Regions from separate parts of the Psychrobacillus sp. PGGUH221 genome, predicted to be linked through region 1. Evidence: riboswitches for the same ligand, from Rfam matches in the RefSeq annotation. Region 1 holds a riboswitch; each other region holds the start of a gene.
The links. Region 1 has a riboswitch for thiamine pyrophosphate ahead of tenA (thiaminase II). Riboswitches for the same ligand answer to the same signal wherever they lie in the genome.

Region 1 (4,072 bases):
AGCGAGTTTTACTCCTACCCATCCAACTATTGCAAATGCAGCAATTTCGAGTCCTGGTCGTGAATTTAATAGTTTAACGAACAAGTTAGCTGCAAAACGCATAATGATTAGTCCAATCAAACCGCCCATAAAAATAACGAGGAACTTTCCACCATCTAACCCTCCAATTGAAGGGAGAGTTGTATTTGGAAGAGTCATGGCTAAGGCAACCGCAGCAAGAATAGAATCAATTGCAAAAGCAATATCGGCTAACTCAACTTTTAAAACTGTAGCCCAAAAACCGGATTTTTTCTTCTCTTTTTCCTCTATATTCTCTTCTTTCTTTTTAAAGAACAGTTTCCTCGCTATGTGATTAATGGCGATAAACAATAGATATAATGCCCCTATAGCCTGAATTTGCCAAACATCCACAAGAAATGAAATAATAAATAAAGAAGCAAAGCGGAAGACGAAGGCGCCAGCTAAACCATAAAAGAGTGCTCTTTTCCTTTCTTCTTCTGGTAGGTGTTTAACCATAATGGCTAATACCAGTGCATTATCAGCTGCAAGCAACCCTTCAAGAGCAACTAATAGTAACAATACCCATCCGTATTCAAATAAAATTGATAGTTCCAATCAAATCAATCCTCTCAAAAATCATTATTTTTTATACAAAAAGTTCATATCAGACGTTACAATAGTAAACAACTTTGATGTATAGTACATCCTTATTTCACCTTGCTGGAAATAAATTTATTATTCATTTTTCAACTCCAGTCTGTTTAGGATTTCTTTTAATGAGAGTTCAAGAATGTCTGACCATATTTTTTTGTAAACAAAAAACCTTTACCAGATTTGGTAAAGGTTTAAATTACAATAAAGACCTTTACTAATTAGGTAAAGGTCTTGCTAACAACAATATAGTTGCCAACAAAGCCGGGAAGGATAATCTTCCGAACTGACGACTCTGCTGTAAAAGCTACTCCCCTTTAGGAGAACTATTCATTAAGTTAATTAAAGTATAGGATTACTATACTTGATTTGTCAATTGAAAGCTTAACCTTTTTTTGTTACTTAGTTTGGGTTGCGTTACATGAACCTTCAATAAAAATAAATAATGTTTTAAAAGCGTTAATTTATGCTTGCCTGGCGGTGCTTTTTTAATTGTAGTAAGTAAAAGACATAGAAAAATGGAGAGTTCCATTTTCAAATCGGAAGTATCTTGGGTTGATATAAAAAAGAAAATCAAATAATAGAAGCATTGATGCAGAAGATGCCTCGAGAAAAAGTAATAGATATATTAAATCAACTACTACATATGCCAAATGAAAACTTTGATGAGCTGGCAGAATATTGCCATATACTAGATGAAAGAGAAACCACCAACCGTTAATTCCGAAGGTGGTTGTTTAGTTAGCTTATTGAACTAACGCGGCAGTTTAGTTCAATAAGCCAAATGCATTTTTGAAAATTTCTAATGCTTGATGTTTTTCAGCATTTAATAAAATTACTAATTTAGCAGGGGTGAAGCAGGATAGTATGTATGTATCAACAAGATATGTTCAAAGAACTAATTAGTTTTCTATTTCCGGAAGCAGTAAAGAACCTATAATTAAAATTACTTAATGTTTCACAGTTAACCCCAGCGAGTAAACTGTCCGCTTAGGGTTAACTTTATTAATTTTTAACTTCTTATGCAGTAGCTTGAAGTTAAATAACTGTTTTTAGTATACAGATTCCGAACTGCCTATACCGTTAATTGAATGTAAACAAGTTCCCAAAGCGGGATTTGGGAATATTTTTTTGACTATTTGTAGTGGTGTAGTAGTTTAAGATAAGCTTGTTAAAATCCATTTGTTTTGATACACTCAAGCTAATTAAATGCATTTGCAGGGGGACACATTGGTGTTGAGAAGGTAAAATCTGACCCTTAGAACCTGACCGTTAATACGGACGTAGGGAGCAAAGTACATACAAATTATGAATTTGTACTTACTAAGGCTCCGCGTATTTTTTACGTGGAGCCTTTCTTATGCAAATACTTTAATTGCGGGGGGACACTTTGGTGTTGAGAAGGTTAAAACCTGACCCTTAGAACCTGACAGTTAACACTGACGTAGGGAGCAATTAGTGGTGTAGTTTACACTTTTTTGGCGTCTCTATTTTTAGAGACGCCTTTTTTTTGCGCTTACGTCCACATATGAGGAGGACTATGTATGGAATTTTGTGAAAAAGTGAGGAAAGAAACGAATGTTTATTTTGAGGCAAGCTTCGAGCATCCATTTGTACGAGGCATTGCAGATGGAACTTTGCCGTTAGAGAAATTTAAGTTTTATATGCTACAAGATGCGTATTATTTAAAGCATTACACAAAAGTCCTGGCGCTTGCAGCAGCGAAAGCAACAAATGAAGAGGATATTAACTATTTTTTAGACACGGCACGATTTATTCATGAAGCCGAGTTGGAACTTCATCGTACGACGTTTAAGGATTTAGGCGTTACAGCTGAGGAAATTGAACAATTTGAAGCAGCACCTGCAACCTATAACTATGTGAGTCATATGTATCAGGCGGTTCATACTGGAGATGTCGCAGAAGCATTTGCAGCGATTTTACCTTGCCCGTGGCTGTATCAAGAAATCGGGCAAAAAATAAAACACGCTTCGCCTAATATACCGTTATATTGCCAATGGATTGCCCTATATGGATCAGACAAGATGAAAGAAACGATCGAAAAGCAAAAGTGAATGATGAATCGTTTAGCAGCAGAGCAACAGGAAAAAGAAAAATGGTTATATGAGCATTTTAAGAAAAGTTGTTACTATGAATGGCAGTTTTGGGAAATGGCTTGGACGATGCAAAATTGGATGCAGGAGGTGTATATCGTTGAGCCTGCAAAAAATTAATACACAAAAACCTCTTGTACATTGCATCACAAACTATGTCGTGGCGAATTTCACTGCAAATGGCTTGCTGGTGATTGGTGCTTCCCCTGTGATGGCTGATGCACAAGAGGAAGTAGCCGAAATGGCGAGTAAAGCGGACGCATTACTTCTCAATATTGGGACACTTAATGAACGCACCATTTCTTCGATGCAAGTGGCTGGCCAAAGTGCAAATACGCACCATGTGCCAATTGTGTTAGATCCTGTTGGTGCAGGGGCAACCGTTTTTCGTACGCGTACAACGCTTGCCTTATTACAACAGTTAAAGGTGAGCTTAATTTGCTGTAATATAGGAGAACTGGCTGCCATTGCCGGTGTCAATTGGCATTCAAAAGGTGTGGATAGCGGTTCAGGGAAACTCGATGTTGTACAAACAGCCAAAACCGTTGCAAGGAACTATAATTGCTTGGTCATTGTCACAGGAGAAACAGATGTATTAACAGACGGTGTTCAAGTGGCACTGATTACGGGCGGTCATGAAAAGATCACAAAAGTGACGGGCAGTGGCTGTTTACTTAGTGCGATTTGTGCAGCTCTACTTGCAAGTAGTACAGAGCCTTTTTCGGATTTAGCGAATTTAATTCGTGAATATAAACAGATAAGTGAATGGGCTTATGGGCCGATTGGTACGTTGCATGAAAATGTACTGAACCATTTAGAACGATTAGCGGAGGGAACAAAATGATTGCATGTACAATAGCAGGTTCAGACAGTGGTGGCGGCGCTGGAATTCAAGCAGATCTGAAAACATTTCAGGAATTAGGGGTGTTTGGCACATCGGTCATTACGGCATTAACTGCACAAAATACAACAGGTGTGCATGGGATTTTTCCAATAACTGCATCGTTTGTACAAGCACAGCTAAAGGCCGTACTCGATGATTTTGATGTAAAAGCGATCAAAACAGGCATGTTGTTTGATGCAGGAATTATTGAAGGCGTAGTTGCGTTGCTGAAAGAGCAGCAAGTTCCGTTAATAGTGGACCCCGTCATGATCGCAAAAGGAGGCGCTAGTTTGTTACAGCAGCAGGAGATACGTGCGATGAAGGAACAATTATTACCGATTGCAACCATTTGTACCCCGAATATCCCAGAAGCAGAGGTACTAACAGGTCGAACGGTCCAAACGAAACAACAGATTGACCAAGC
Region 2 (4,072 bases), on a different contig from region 1:
CGAACTAAACATAAAAGATGGAACGAAACCAAATAATGTTAGCTCTCCTCCAAATAAAAGAACTCCTATTGGATAAGTAGCAATAGCGCCGATAATACCTGTGCCAATAACCTCTCCTAATAATGCTGATCCAATATTTTTCGTTTTCATGTATAAAAGACCTGCTAATAGCGCCCCAAAAACACTCCCAGGATACGCAAAAATAGATCCTGTTCCTAACAAATTTCGTAGAGTGGATACAATTAATGCACCTGCAAGCGCATACCATGGTCCTAGTAAAACCGATAAGAGTACATTTGCAAAATGTTGGATCGGAAAGATTTTTGCAAAACCTACTGGTATAAATATGAGATGGCTTGATATCGTCGTTATAGCGATAATTAGTGATGTTAATGTTAGTTTCCTAGTTTTGTTCATTTTTCCCTGCTTCTCCTTTAAATCGGCCACTTTTCTAATTGATAATTCATCTCCCAAAATAAATACTCAAACTTAGAGGTCATTTGAAAATGTTCTTCTATGCGAGCCAGTTCTCTTTCCGATTTCCCTTCTGTTAACTGATCCATCAACTGTATTAACCACTTGGCACCTTCTGCAAATTCCTCTGAATCATAAGTTTCTATCCATTTTGCGTACTTGTTGATGGACAAGGTGTCCCCATACTGTTTGCGCAATAGTTTCCCTATTTCCCAGTAATCCCAAGCACATGGAAGTAAACAGGAAACTAATTCTACTAGCGAGCCATTTTGAGAAACATTTAACATATAACGCGTATAAGCTAAATTGGTAGGTGCAGGTTTCGTAGATTCCAGTTCTTCCGGAGTAATACCAAACTCTGCCGCAAACGTACGATGTAAATCCATTTCAAAATGCAGGGTGTCATGAAGAGTTTTAGAAAAGTTTGACATCATCTCTAAATCAAGTGATTTTTGAACTCCTACCGCAAACAACTTAGAATAGTCGAGTAAATAGGCGTAATCTTGTTTCATATAATGAATAAATTTCTCTTCAGACAACGTTCCTTTTCCCAACTCTTGTACAAAAGGATGCTGATGATTTTTTTCCCAAATAGGTTTAGCGTTCTCAAATAATCGGTCACTAAATTTCTTTGTAGATATCATAAAATTTCCCTCCGGTAATAATTATTTTTTTGTATTACACCATCGATAAATAAATAATAAGAGTGTTTTTGTAAATGTTAGTAACTCCTCTACATTTAATTTTTCATCTACAGAATGCGCTTCTTCCAATTTACCTGGTCCATATATAACAGTGGGAATACCTGCTCCACCTAACCATCCTGCATCCGTCACAGATTTAGACATTCCAATTTCGACCGGCACTTTCTCTATCTCTTCATGGCATTGCCCAAGCAATTGAACTGCTGAATGTTCAGCGTTCATTTTTAATGCGGGAAATACTTCGCCACGTTCTTCTATCATCGATTTGCCACCCCAACGGTATTGTAGTGGGTTTTCTCGTAACCAAGGATCCGCCATTGCGACATTATTTAAATGCTCTTCTATTTCTTGTACTACTGATTGATACGTTTCATTTGGATAAAAATGAACGGTGATCCATAGTCGACATTCATCGGCCACAAAAGCAGCGTGTCTCCCTCCCTCAATAACCGCGGGATTAATGGTAGTGGTTCCAGGTGAAAACCCTGGATATTCTTTCGTTACTGCCCAATGACGTTCCAGCTCCTGAAGACCAGCAACTACTTTCATCATTTTTTCAATTGCGCTAGCACCCTTAACTAGACCTCCTGCATGAAGCATTTTCATCCTCATCGCATCATGGAAAACCTCTTTGCTTTTTATTGTTATCCATCCAGTTATTACGCCACCTTGTCCATGGATTTGACGATTGCTTCCATCTACTACTAGTGCAAAATCAGCTGTATAGCCCTTTTCAACACACGAAAGAGTACCAGCCTCTCCTGCTTCTTCCCCAATAACAGATTGTATTTGTAAGCTCCCTTTTAGATTAATATCCATCTCTTTTAATAGTTTAGTGACAAATAATGTTGCAGCTATCGCACCCTTCATGTCCGAAGTTCCCCTGCCATAAACATTTCCGTCTTTATTTGTCAGATTAAATACTGGCACCGTCCACTCACTGATATCACCCACTTCTGCAACATCAATATGACCGTTAATAATTAAGCTATTAAAATTTTGGTCATCGCTTCCTTTTTTGGTGGCTACTACATTAGGATCGTTCGGATAAACCTCCCAGCTATCAGTCTGGAATCCTTGTTCCTCTAAAAAGCGAGCAATATACATTTGTGCATCCACCGTATTTCTCGCTGGCGGACTAACGGTCTGAAAACCAATTAAATCCGCAAGTATTTGTAAAAGCTGCTCTTTCTGTCCATCTACTACTTTAGAAATTTGTAGTTCTAGTATTTGTGTCATCCTTCTTACCTCCATCCATTATTTTTGAAAACAAAAAACCGCTCTCCATAAACGGAAAGCGGCTGTTTTCTACATAATTAATCAAACATACGACAGTAGGGGTCCCAGCTGCTTCCCTCCGCTAGTATTAACTAGATCAGGTTCAAAGGGTTTACATCAACGATGTGTCTCAGCCTAACAAAGGCTCCCCTAGCAGTCATTTATTTAGTTATTAATTGCATTTAAATCTTACCATAGGACTTAAAAATTACAAGATTGTTTTCTTAAACTTAATCAAAAGGAAAAGCATATGCGGTATTCCCCATACGCCCAGCCGTTGTTTCAGCCTGTGACAAAGAATTTAATATTGCCTCTTCTGTAACTTCCGCTGCACCTTGAAAAAGACTATTCATTATAGGTTGATCATCTCTCAATTGCTCTCTTGTTTCTATATTTTCTGATGAGAAATGAGGAATCTTCTGTGCGGTAGAAAAAGCAATGACAACATCCCCGCTTCCATTACTAAAATGACTTCCTGTTCTACCAAGCCCGATACCACATCTTTTCGCCAATCGCTTTAACTGTCTACTACTCAGCGGAGCATCTGTAGCCAGAACAATCATAATCGATCCATCAGCTGGTTTAAGAAAATCGGTAATTTCTTTCTGTTTTACAACTTTATAGTTGTCACTTTGAAAATCATCCTTACTCCCAAAATTACTTAGTACTATACAACCAAGTGTATAGGTTAAGTTGCTATGTTCTTCTTTTACAAGTCGAGAAGAAGAACCTATTCCACCTTTATAGCCAAAGCATATCATGCCTTTTCCTGCCCCAACCGCACCTTCTAGAGAGACATTTGATGAAGCTTTTTTAATACACTCTACTGCGTGCTTCGGCTGAATCGGTAATTTGCGAATGGAGTTTAATCTACTATCATTGCACTCCCCCACTACTATATTAATCGTTCCTGTAGTGTCTCCTATTTCCGGATTGCCCTCTAGCATATGTTCCAATGTTCCTTGGGTTACTGCTGGTACAGCAAACGTATTGGTTAACATAATAGGTGATTCAATAAGTCCTAATTCATCTACTTGTACAAGACCCGTTGTTTTTCCAAATCCATTTAATACATAACTAGCTCCTACCACTTTTTGTTTAAATAAATTTTTTTCGTGCGGCAGTATTGCTGTCACTCCAGTGCAAGCATGCTCCCCTTCACCTAAAGGAATATTAAGTGTTACATGACCCACTTTTACACCTTTAACATCTGTAATACAATTTTTTTCTCCTACTGGAAGACGACCAATTACAATTCCTCTTTCTCTTATTTTCATTGGAATACCCTTTCTTTTGATAAGTCCTTCCATCTATTCTTGTATGCTTTTTCAATAAAACCACTCTGATCTGCATAAATACGAATGACATCTTTTATTTCCTCGGGCCGATATTTTTCGTTTCGATTGTTTGCAAGACAAGGATATCCAGAACCTCTTTGTAAATAATCTGAGCTAGCCACTGTGTACCAGGTTTCATCTTCAAGTGGTCTGTTATTTACAAAAACTGTATCAATCTTTCCTTCTTTATATTCAATTTCAGCTCCTGCTATATGTAATCGCCCTACAAATCTCCCTCTAAAACCAGGTCCACGTCCATCCGCTAAGCAAGCTTGAACA
Region 3 (4,072 bases), on a different contig from region 1:
TTAAAAATTCATACTAGTTCGAATTATATTATATCATGATTTTTATGTTCCGTTTATTCTGTATTTGCCATGAAACATTCACAAATCAATTTGTCGCAATAAAATTTCAAAGGTATACTATAATAATAGGAGGGATGCGTATGATTAAAATAATCATTTTGATTATAAGCTTGTTCTCTACCATCTTGGTAAATTTACTCGCAAATACTCTACCGATTAATCATCATACAACCGGAGAAATTTCAAATAGACTACCTTCATTATTTACTCCCGCAAGCTACGTATTTCTCATATGGATTCCCATATATTTATTACTAGCATATTGGATTTGGAATAATGTTAAAGAATTTAAAAATGGAGAGTCCATATCCACGATAAGAGTTATATTATTTGTTTGTAGCTCCATTTTAAATATTCTTTGGATTTTCTTGTGGCATTATGAGTTATTTTTATTATCGCTTATAGATATATTTGCTTTATTAGGAGTCTTGTTTTTATTTTATAAAACGTATTCTTCTGAAGAGCAATTATGGATAAAGCGGCTCCCTATTTCTATTTATTTAGGATGGATATTCGTCGCTACATTTGCAAATATCGACTACTATCTTACTTATGTAGAATTTGGTGGTTGGGGTATGACGAAATCACTCTGGGCTGTTATTTTCCTTACAATTGCTACAGCAATTGCATTACATTTTCGCTACCATTATAATGACCCGACAATCGTGTTAGTCTTTATTTGGGCGTTTTTGGGGATTGCCTGTCGACATATGTTAGATGAATTATTAATAACTGCCGCGTCCATTTTTTTAAGCTGTGTACTTATAGTAGGAATATTATTTATAAAAAAAATGCCTCAGAAATCATAATTTCCGAGGCATTTTACTATTTAATTTTTCTTAATCTAATTTTGTTAATAAAAGCGGGCCCTCTTTTGTTACGACAATCGTATGCTCAATTTGGGCAACTAACGATTTGTCTGGTGTCACGAATGTCCAACCATCTCCCGATTCTACTATATGTTCAGCTTTTTGAGAAATAAATGGCTCTACTGCTAGCACCATACCTTCTTTTAAAATTGTCGGATCCCAAGCATCATAATAATTGAGCACGTGCTGTGGAGCTTCATGAAGTGATTTACCAATTCCATGACCAGTAAGGTTCATAATGACGTGCAAACCATTTTCTTTTGCTTCTCTTTCAACCGCTTTTCCGATTTGATTTAATTTAGAACCGACTTTTACTTTTAACATCGCCCGGTTAAATGCGCTTTCTGCCACTGCACATAACTTTTCTTTCTCCTCATAACCTTCACCAACAACAAAGGAAATACCTGTGTCAGCAAAATAACCATCACATGAGCCTGATACGTCAATATTGACAACATCACCATCTTTAATGATACGGGAACCTGGAATACCGTGAGCAACCTCTTCATTAACACTTATACAAGTGTAGCCTGGGAAATCATACTCACCCATTGGACCTGAAATTGCTCCGTGCTCATTAAAGAGCTTACCACCAATTTCATCCAGTTCCTTTGTTGTAATACCTGGCTTCGTTGCAGCTCTCATTGCATCCCGAATTTCAGCAACAATACGACCTATTTTTTTTAAAGCTTCTAATTCTTCATTTGTTTGTACAATCATCTTTATAAGATCCCTTCTCATATCTAATGCGCCCCGGAGTATTTGCGTCTAAATATTATATCATGGCGAACGATTAAGTCCCTATCCAAAAATCTGCGACGTCCACCGAAGGCTTAACCTGTATTAGCATATTCTAAAACTGGTTAAACTGTACAACAATCATATCATATTTATGCTTTATTCGGCAGTATAAGGCGAGGAGCCTTTAGGAATAGTATCATACAAACGAATGCTGCTAGTAAAAATACTGGAATCATATAAGTAGAATTATAGATTAATGAATAAAGGATAACGTTTTGATCGCCAGCAAATTCACCAAAAAACAGAATACCAGAAGTCACATGTGCAAGATAGCGAAGAAATGCTGCAATAAAAGCTCCAATAATTACCGCAGTAGCCATTTTCTTTTTATCTTTGTTTTCATATGCCTTTAAAAAGGCAGGTCTAAGTAATCCTGCAAATCCTGCTACCATGAAAGCAATAAAATAATCAATTCCCACTTGTAGAATGACAACTTCCAATGATAATGGTGCTGCATAAAAACGGCCTGTTACTACTTGCAGCATTCCTATTAAAAATCCTGTTATAATGCCTGCGACTATCCCACGTCGAAAAGCTATTAAAATTACAGGAACAAGCACAAATGTGACTGTACCACCTTGTGGCATACCAAATCCTATAATATCCAAAATATATCCAAGAGCCGCAAAAATTGCGATTTCCACTAACAATAAAACGCGTTGATTTTTCATAGTAATCTCCTTTTTCGACCACAAAAAAACGACGTCGGGATAGACCCAGACATCGCGCGATTGTCAGTTTCCATCCACATCCCTACGCAAGCATGAACTTACAGGTTCGAAGGGTACTATCTCAGCCGCATAAGCGACGCCCCTTGTGGTGATAAATTATTTAGTTCGAGTTCATTGTAGCCCAATGAAATAAGTTATGCAACCCCCTGTTGTTCATTGTTATACTTATAAAAATATAATATGAAAATGGAGGTAAGTACATGATAGATTTATTGAAAGACTTAATTCGTATAAAAAGTGATGATGTGGATGGAGCAAATGAAGCACTTTTATTTTGTCAAAATTGGTTGGAAGAAAAGGGAATTGGTACAACTTTACATAAAAAAAATTCAAAGCTTATGCTTGTATCAGAAATCGGCGTTGGAAAGGAATGCATCATTTGGAATGGCCATGTTGATGTGGTTCCTGGCAACAAAGAGCAGTTTTATCCTTTTATAGAAGGTGACAAATTATATGGTCGTGGCTCTGCAGACATGAAAGCGGGAGTTGCTGCTATGATGCAAGCATTCTATGAACTTTCAAAAGCGTCAGATCAACTAACGAAGAGAGTCCAACTACATATTGTTACCGATGAGGAAACAAATGGAGAAACGTCCGAGTATTTAGTTGAACAAGGATATCATGGTGATTTCGTTATTTGCGGAGAACCAACTCACCTTCATATTGGCCTCCAAGCAAAAGGAATTGTCCAATTGGATATTAAAATGAAAGGCAAATCCAGTCATGGCAGTCGTCCTTGGGAAGGTATAAATGCAATAGAAGAAGCAATTGCTTTAGATAAAGAAATTCGACAACTCTCTTTTTTAACTGCTAGTAATAAATTTTATGATTATCCTTCTTTAAACTTGGCTAAAATACATGCAGGTGAAAGATACAATATCGTTCCAGATGAGTGTATCATAAGCTACGATATTCGCTATGTGCCTGGACAAGACCCAACAGAGATAATTCAAGAAATAACAGATGTTGCGCACAAACATTTCCCTGGAAATGAAGTGCTCATTTATGCCTCTGAGCCAGCGGTCACAACTAACGACAATAATCCCTATATTATTCAGCTACAATCCGAAACTACTATAAAAACAGGACGAGATACTAACTTATTTGGACAACACGGATCAGCGGATACCCGTTTCTATGCAAAAAATGGAGCAGGAGCTGTAGAGTTTGGTCCGTCAGGAGCGGATTGGCATGGAGAAAAAGAGTATGTCTCTATTTCATCCGTAGAAACATATAAAGATATTTTAGTCTCCTTTGCCAAAAGTATAAACTAATTATGTAAAGAGACGTATATTAGATATCTAATCGGAAAGGAGTGTATTCAAATGGAAAACAACCGAATTTTATCTGCACTATCTTATTTTAGTGTATTGTTTGCGCCTTTTATACTTCCGATTATTGTATTTTTTGTTTCTCAGGATACCGAAGTGAAACATCATGCGAAACGTTCGCTAATTTCTCATCTGATACCCTTTGGATTTATGATTATATTGTTTATAGCTCTATTCTCAAGCTTTTTTTCAGTATTTATGAATGCAGCTGTTAATGAGCAATCGCTTATTATGGCATCAGCACCGTTTTTATTCATATTATTGTACTTAGTCAGTTATA
Region 4 (4,072 bases), on a different contig from region 1:
AAAAGAGGTTTCTTTTAAGAAGGGCTGAGCTTTTATTTTACTGACAACTATTGATACATCTTCTTTCAAGCTGTTTTTTCTTCTTTCTAAGGGGGAACTCGACTTTCCTTGAATTAATGGAATACTTCTATCAAAAAATTCTCCCCATAAATCCAAACGATGCTCTATAGCAACTATTGTCATTTTTCTTTTCATTTGTAAACAATCCAACCACTCAACATATTTTTTCGCAGCATATGGATCTAAATGAGAGATTGGTTCGTCTAGCAACAAAACTTCAGGCTCCATGATGAGTGCACAAGCAGTTGCAATGCGTTGTTTTTGACCGCCAGAAAGCTTTTGAATAGTAGCATGTCGAAATTCACTCAAGTTAGTTAGCGTAAGTACTTCACAAATTCTTTTGTCCATCTCTTCCTTGGGAACATGCAAGTTTTCAAGGGTGAATGCTAGTTCTTCCTCTACAGTTTGCATGCAAAATTGTGCATCAGGATCTTGAAAAACAGTCGCAATACGATGATTTATTTCCCCGGGAATATATGAAGTACTTTCTTTTTCAAATAATTTAACAGAGCCAGTTAAAATTCCATCGCAATTATCAGGAAACAAGCGATTACATAAATAAAGTAATGTCGTCTTTCCACAACCACTTGGACCTGTAATTACTACACGTTCACCAGCTTGAATAGTAAATGTAAGCTTGTTCAATATCCATTTGTCCTCATCGGGATAACGAAAACTCACATCTGTAAACTGAATTATGTCATGCACGAACATCACCTTTATTCGAGCGAGAAATTGCATAGCCTCTAAGCGAACCAGTAGCAAGTAGTCCGTCCGACAAAGCTTTACCACCAACACCAGCTATAAGTGCACCGCTTAATATTCGAATACCGAACATCAAAGCCACATATCCAGTGCTAAATACAGTAAACCCTCCTAAAAAGTAACCATATACAAAACTGAAAACGGATGATCCGATACCTGCAAGCATCAGTACCCAAAGGTCGAAACGTTTATAGCGTGTTGCGGCAAACACTGCTTCGGCACCTAGTCCCTGAATAACCCCTGAAAGTATTAATCGAGGTCCTACAGCATTTCCTAGTAACACTTCAATCGCCGCTGCAATCGTTTCTGAAATGACAGCTGCACCAGGTTTACGAATGATATACATACAAATGATTGATACGATAAACCAAATACCAAAAATCCACTCATATGCTATCGGACCAATAAATCCTGACCAAATATTACCGATATGAACAAATAATAAATATACAATCCCAAACACAACAGCAAATAAAGACATAAGGACAATCTCTTTTAACTTCCATGACTTAAGCATTCAAAATACCTCCATGCGAAGGACTATTTATACTCATCGAAACAGTCATTACCAAATGCTTATATTCTTCTGAGCGAGCATGTGTGAATGTTTCTTCGTAAAATGCAAACACATCATGAATATCCCCGTGAATACCACTTGCATAATGCATGGATTCATTGAAAACACCTCGTTCTTTTGCACGCTCAACCTCTCTATAAATCACATCCATATAATTTGGGTTATTCATCGGATAAAGTGCAAATTGAGATGACACATATTGCTTTGTCGTGTCTTTATTTGCAACTTCATCTCCTTTATCTAAATAGACATCCCCAGCAGTATCTCCAGGGCAGCCAGCAGAAAAGGTACCCGATAAAGCAATGTGAACACCTGTCTTAGCTGCATGCAGTGTAATTGACTTTGCGACATTGAACACATGCACCTGTTTTCCGCGAATGACAGTTGACACATCGTCTGTATGCATCCACACATTCGATGTATCCGTTTCCCGAAGCGCTCCTTTAATAACTGAAATAAAATCATTGGTCATCGGATGTAAAGAAAAACGAAATCCGACGATAGGGCTTAAACCACATTGCATATAAAAAACCTCCTAAAATTTTTCATAAAAAAAGACTACATCCGTGAAGATGCAGCCACTTATCCAATATGAAAAAAGTCGGAAAGTCACCGCACTTCCTCACGCAGGTATTATCCTGATCGAGTTATAAGGGATCGGAGCAAAAAGCTCGCATCTCAGCCATAGTGGGCACCCCCAGTGCAGAAAACGGTATGTAGTTATACAGATTTTTGTTCAAAACAATCTGTTTTTTTTATGTGCCCCCAGTATACCCTATGAAACTATCAATGTAAATGTAGTTGCAAAATTTCCTTCTTTCGTCCATGCTTGAACCATCAGAAATAGTTGGAGGGTGCTAATTTGGATAAAATATTTATAACACGAAAACTACCAGACGAAGTAGTAAACCCATTAAGAGAAAAATTTGACGTGACGATGTGGCATAGTGATGAGATTTCGATGACCTATGATGAAATAAAATCACAAGCGAAAGATACACATGCGATTTGGACAGTACTTTCCGATAAGGTAGATCGTGCATTAATTGAAAGTTTGCCAAACCTAAAAGTAATCAGTAATTTAGCGGTAGGATATAACAATATTGACGTTGAGGCAGCGAAAGAGCGTGGAATAATTGTGACCAATACACCAGGTGTATTAACTGAAACTACAGCAGATCTTGCGTTTTCTTTACTTCTAGCTACTGCACGACGCGTGACAGAAGCAGAACGGGATCTTCGAGCAGGTAAGTGGATATCATGGTCACCAATGCAGTTAACAGGAATGGATGTATTTGGTGCAACACTTGGAATTATTGGAATGGGACGTATTGGGGAGGCAGTAGCGAGACGAGCGAAAGGGTTTGATATGAAAGTTCTCTATCACAATCGCTCTCGTAAAATCGAAGCGGAAGAACAATTCGGGTTCACTTATGTAGAGCTCGATGCATTATTACAAGAATCGGATTTTATCGTTTTATTAACGCCATTAACTGCTGAAACAAAAGGGTTGATTGGTGAACGTGAACTAAATCTTATGAAGGAAACTGCAGCAATTATTAATGTGGCTCGCGGAGGCATTATCGATGAAAAAGCATTGTATGAAGCTTTAACAACTAATAAAATTTGGGCAGCTGGCCTTGATGTATTTGAAGTAGAGCCGGTGCCACTAGATCATCCTTTACTAACGTTGCCGAACGTGACAGTATTACCGCATATTGGAAGTGCGAGTATTCGAACAAGAATGGCGATGATGCAAATGAATGCAGATGATATTGCAGCTGTTTTGGAGAATAAAGAGCCAAAGAATAAAGTAATATAAAAAATACCAGATCAGAGCGATGTAATTGCTTTTGATCTGGTATTTCGTTTTACTTGGCTATTAAAGTTATATCATTGGCTGTAGCCCAGTTGTTCAACGGTGCAACTGTGTACTTTACTCCTGACTTTAATGTGTTATCAGTAATATCGAAGATTCCGACTGCCCCTTGACGAGAAGAGAAGCGATATTGTGCTTGTACAATGCTGCCATCCTCCCCTTGTAATTGGACGCTGCGACCTGCAAATAGCTCGATACTTGGGTCTTTATCTAATGTTAGTTCGAATGATTTTTCATCGATTGCTTCTGCTGATTGGATCGTGAGTGGTGCAAATTCTTCTCCTATAAAGGTTGGATTTTTGATTTCTCCCCAATCAGATGTAACCGTATATTCTGTACCTGGCGTTAACGATTGCCCTTCTGGCAGACGGAATTTGGGTGCTTGTCTACCATCAGCTGCTTGCGTGAAAGGAATATATTTCGCTGTTATTTTTTCTCCATTATCTGATGTTATTGTCACTGTACGATCTCTTAAGGAAGAAATCACTTCATACTGATTTCCATTTTCATCTTTGTTTTCATCATCTACTTGAAAAGAAAGATTCCCTCTACCAGCTCGATATGCTTCAATAATATTAGCATAATCTGTTACACCATCTTCTTTAAAAGACTCTATTTCAATGGTGTCATTTGACACTTGCATGGTTTTACTTATATTAATTTTCTCTTCACTTGCCTCAAAGGATTGTTTTTCACCGCCTTTAAAGCTTAATGTATATGTTGTACCTGGTTTGTGAATGGTAACAGGAACGATATATGTACTTTCCGCCCCGATTTTTAGCCTAGGAACA

Region 2: linked by a shared signal. The riboswitch ahead of PGC35_RS03795 (acetylornithine deacetylase) and the one ahead of tenA (thiaminase II) in region 1 are both predicted to bind thiamine pyrophosphate.
Region 3: linked by a shared signal. The riboswitch ahead of thiT (energy-coupled thiamine transporter ThiT) and the one ahead of tenA (thiaminase II) in region 1 are both predicted to bind thiamine pyrophosphate.
Region 4: linked by a shared signal. The riboswitch ahead of PGC35_RS05260 (YkoF family thiamine/hydroxymethylpyrimidine-binding protein) and the one ahead of tenA (thiaminase II) in region 1 are both predicted to bind thiamine pyrophosphate.

Annotation. Positions count from the first base shown of each region.
Region 1 covers NZ_JAQMHQ010000003.1:310,786-314,857, forward strand. Annotated here, with positions in the region: gene PGC35_RS07420 (TerC family protein) at 1-615, opposite strand, end outside; gene PGC35_RS07425 (hypothetical protein) at 1,244-1,372, shown strand; TPP riboswitch at 1,861-1,958, shown strand; TPP riboswitch at 2,021-2,119, shown strand; gene tenA (thiaminase II) at 2,196-2,726, shown strand; gene PGC35_RS07435 (hypothetical protein) at 2,727-2,885, shown strand; gene thiM (hydroxyethylthiazole kinase) at 2,866-3,609, shown strand; gene thiD (bifunctional hydroxymethylpyrimidine kinase/phosphomethylpyrimidine kinase) at 3,606-4,072, shown strand, end outside.
Region 2 covers NZ_JAQMHQ010000001.1:810,595-814,666, forward strand. Annotated here, with positions in the region: gene thiW (energy coupling factor transporter S component ThiW) at 1-417, opposite strand, end outside; gene tenA (thiaminase II) at 435-1,118, opposite strand; gene PGC35_RS03795 (acetylornithine deacetylase) at 1,140-2,417, opposite strand; TPP riboswitch at 2,514-2,618, opposite strand; gene PGC35_RS03800 (DmpA family aminopeptidase) at 2,687-3,733, opposite strand; gene PGC35_RS03805 (bifunctional metallophosphatase/5'-nucleotidase) at 3,730-4,072, opposite strand, start outside.
Region 3 covers NZ_JAQMHQ010000008.1:224,010-228,081, reverse strand. Annotated here, with positions in the region: gene PGC35_RS14945 (TspO/MBR family protein) at 141-869, shown strand; gene map (type I methionyl aminopeptidase) at 900-1,649, opposite strand; gene thiT (energy-coupled thiamine transporter ThiT) at 1,820-2,401, opposite strand; TPP riboswitch at 2,464-2,555, opposite strand; gene PGC35_RS14930 (M20 family metallopeptidase) at 2,662-3,735, shown strand; gene PGC35_RS14925 (magnetosome magnetite crystal formation protein family) at 3,787-4,072, shown strand, end outside.
Region 4 covers NZ_JAQMHQ010000002.1:255,822-259,893, reverse strand. Annotated here, with positions in the region: gene PGC35_RS05270 (ABC transporter ATP-binding protein) at 1-774, opposite strand, end outside; gene PGC35_RS05265 (ECF transporter S component) at 761-1,342, opposite strand; gene PGC35_RS05260 (YkoF family thiamine/hydroxymethylpyrimidine-binding protein) at 1,335-1,925, opposite strand; TPP riboswitch at 2,005-2,111, opposite strand; gene PGC35_RS05255 (2-hydroxyacid dehydrogenase) at 2,265-3,224, shown strand; gene PGC35_RS05250 (hypothetical protein) at 3,274-4,072, opposite strand, start outside.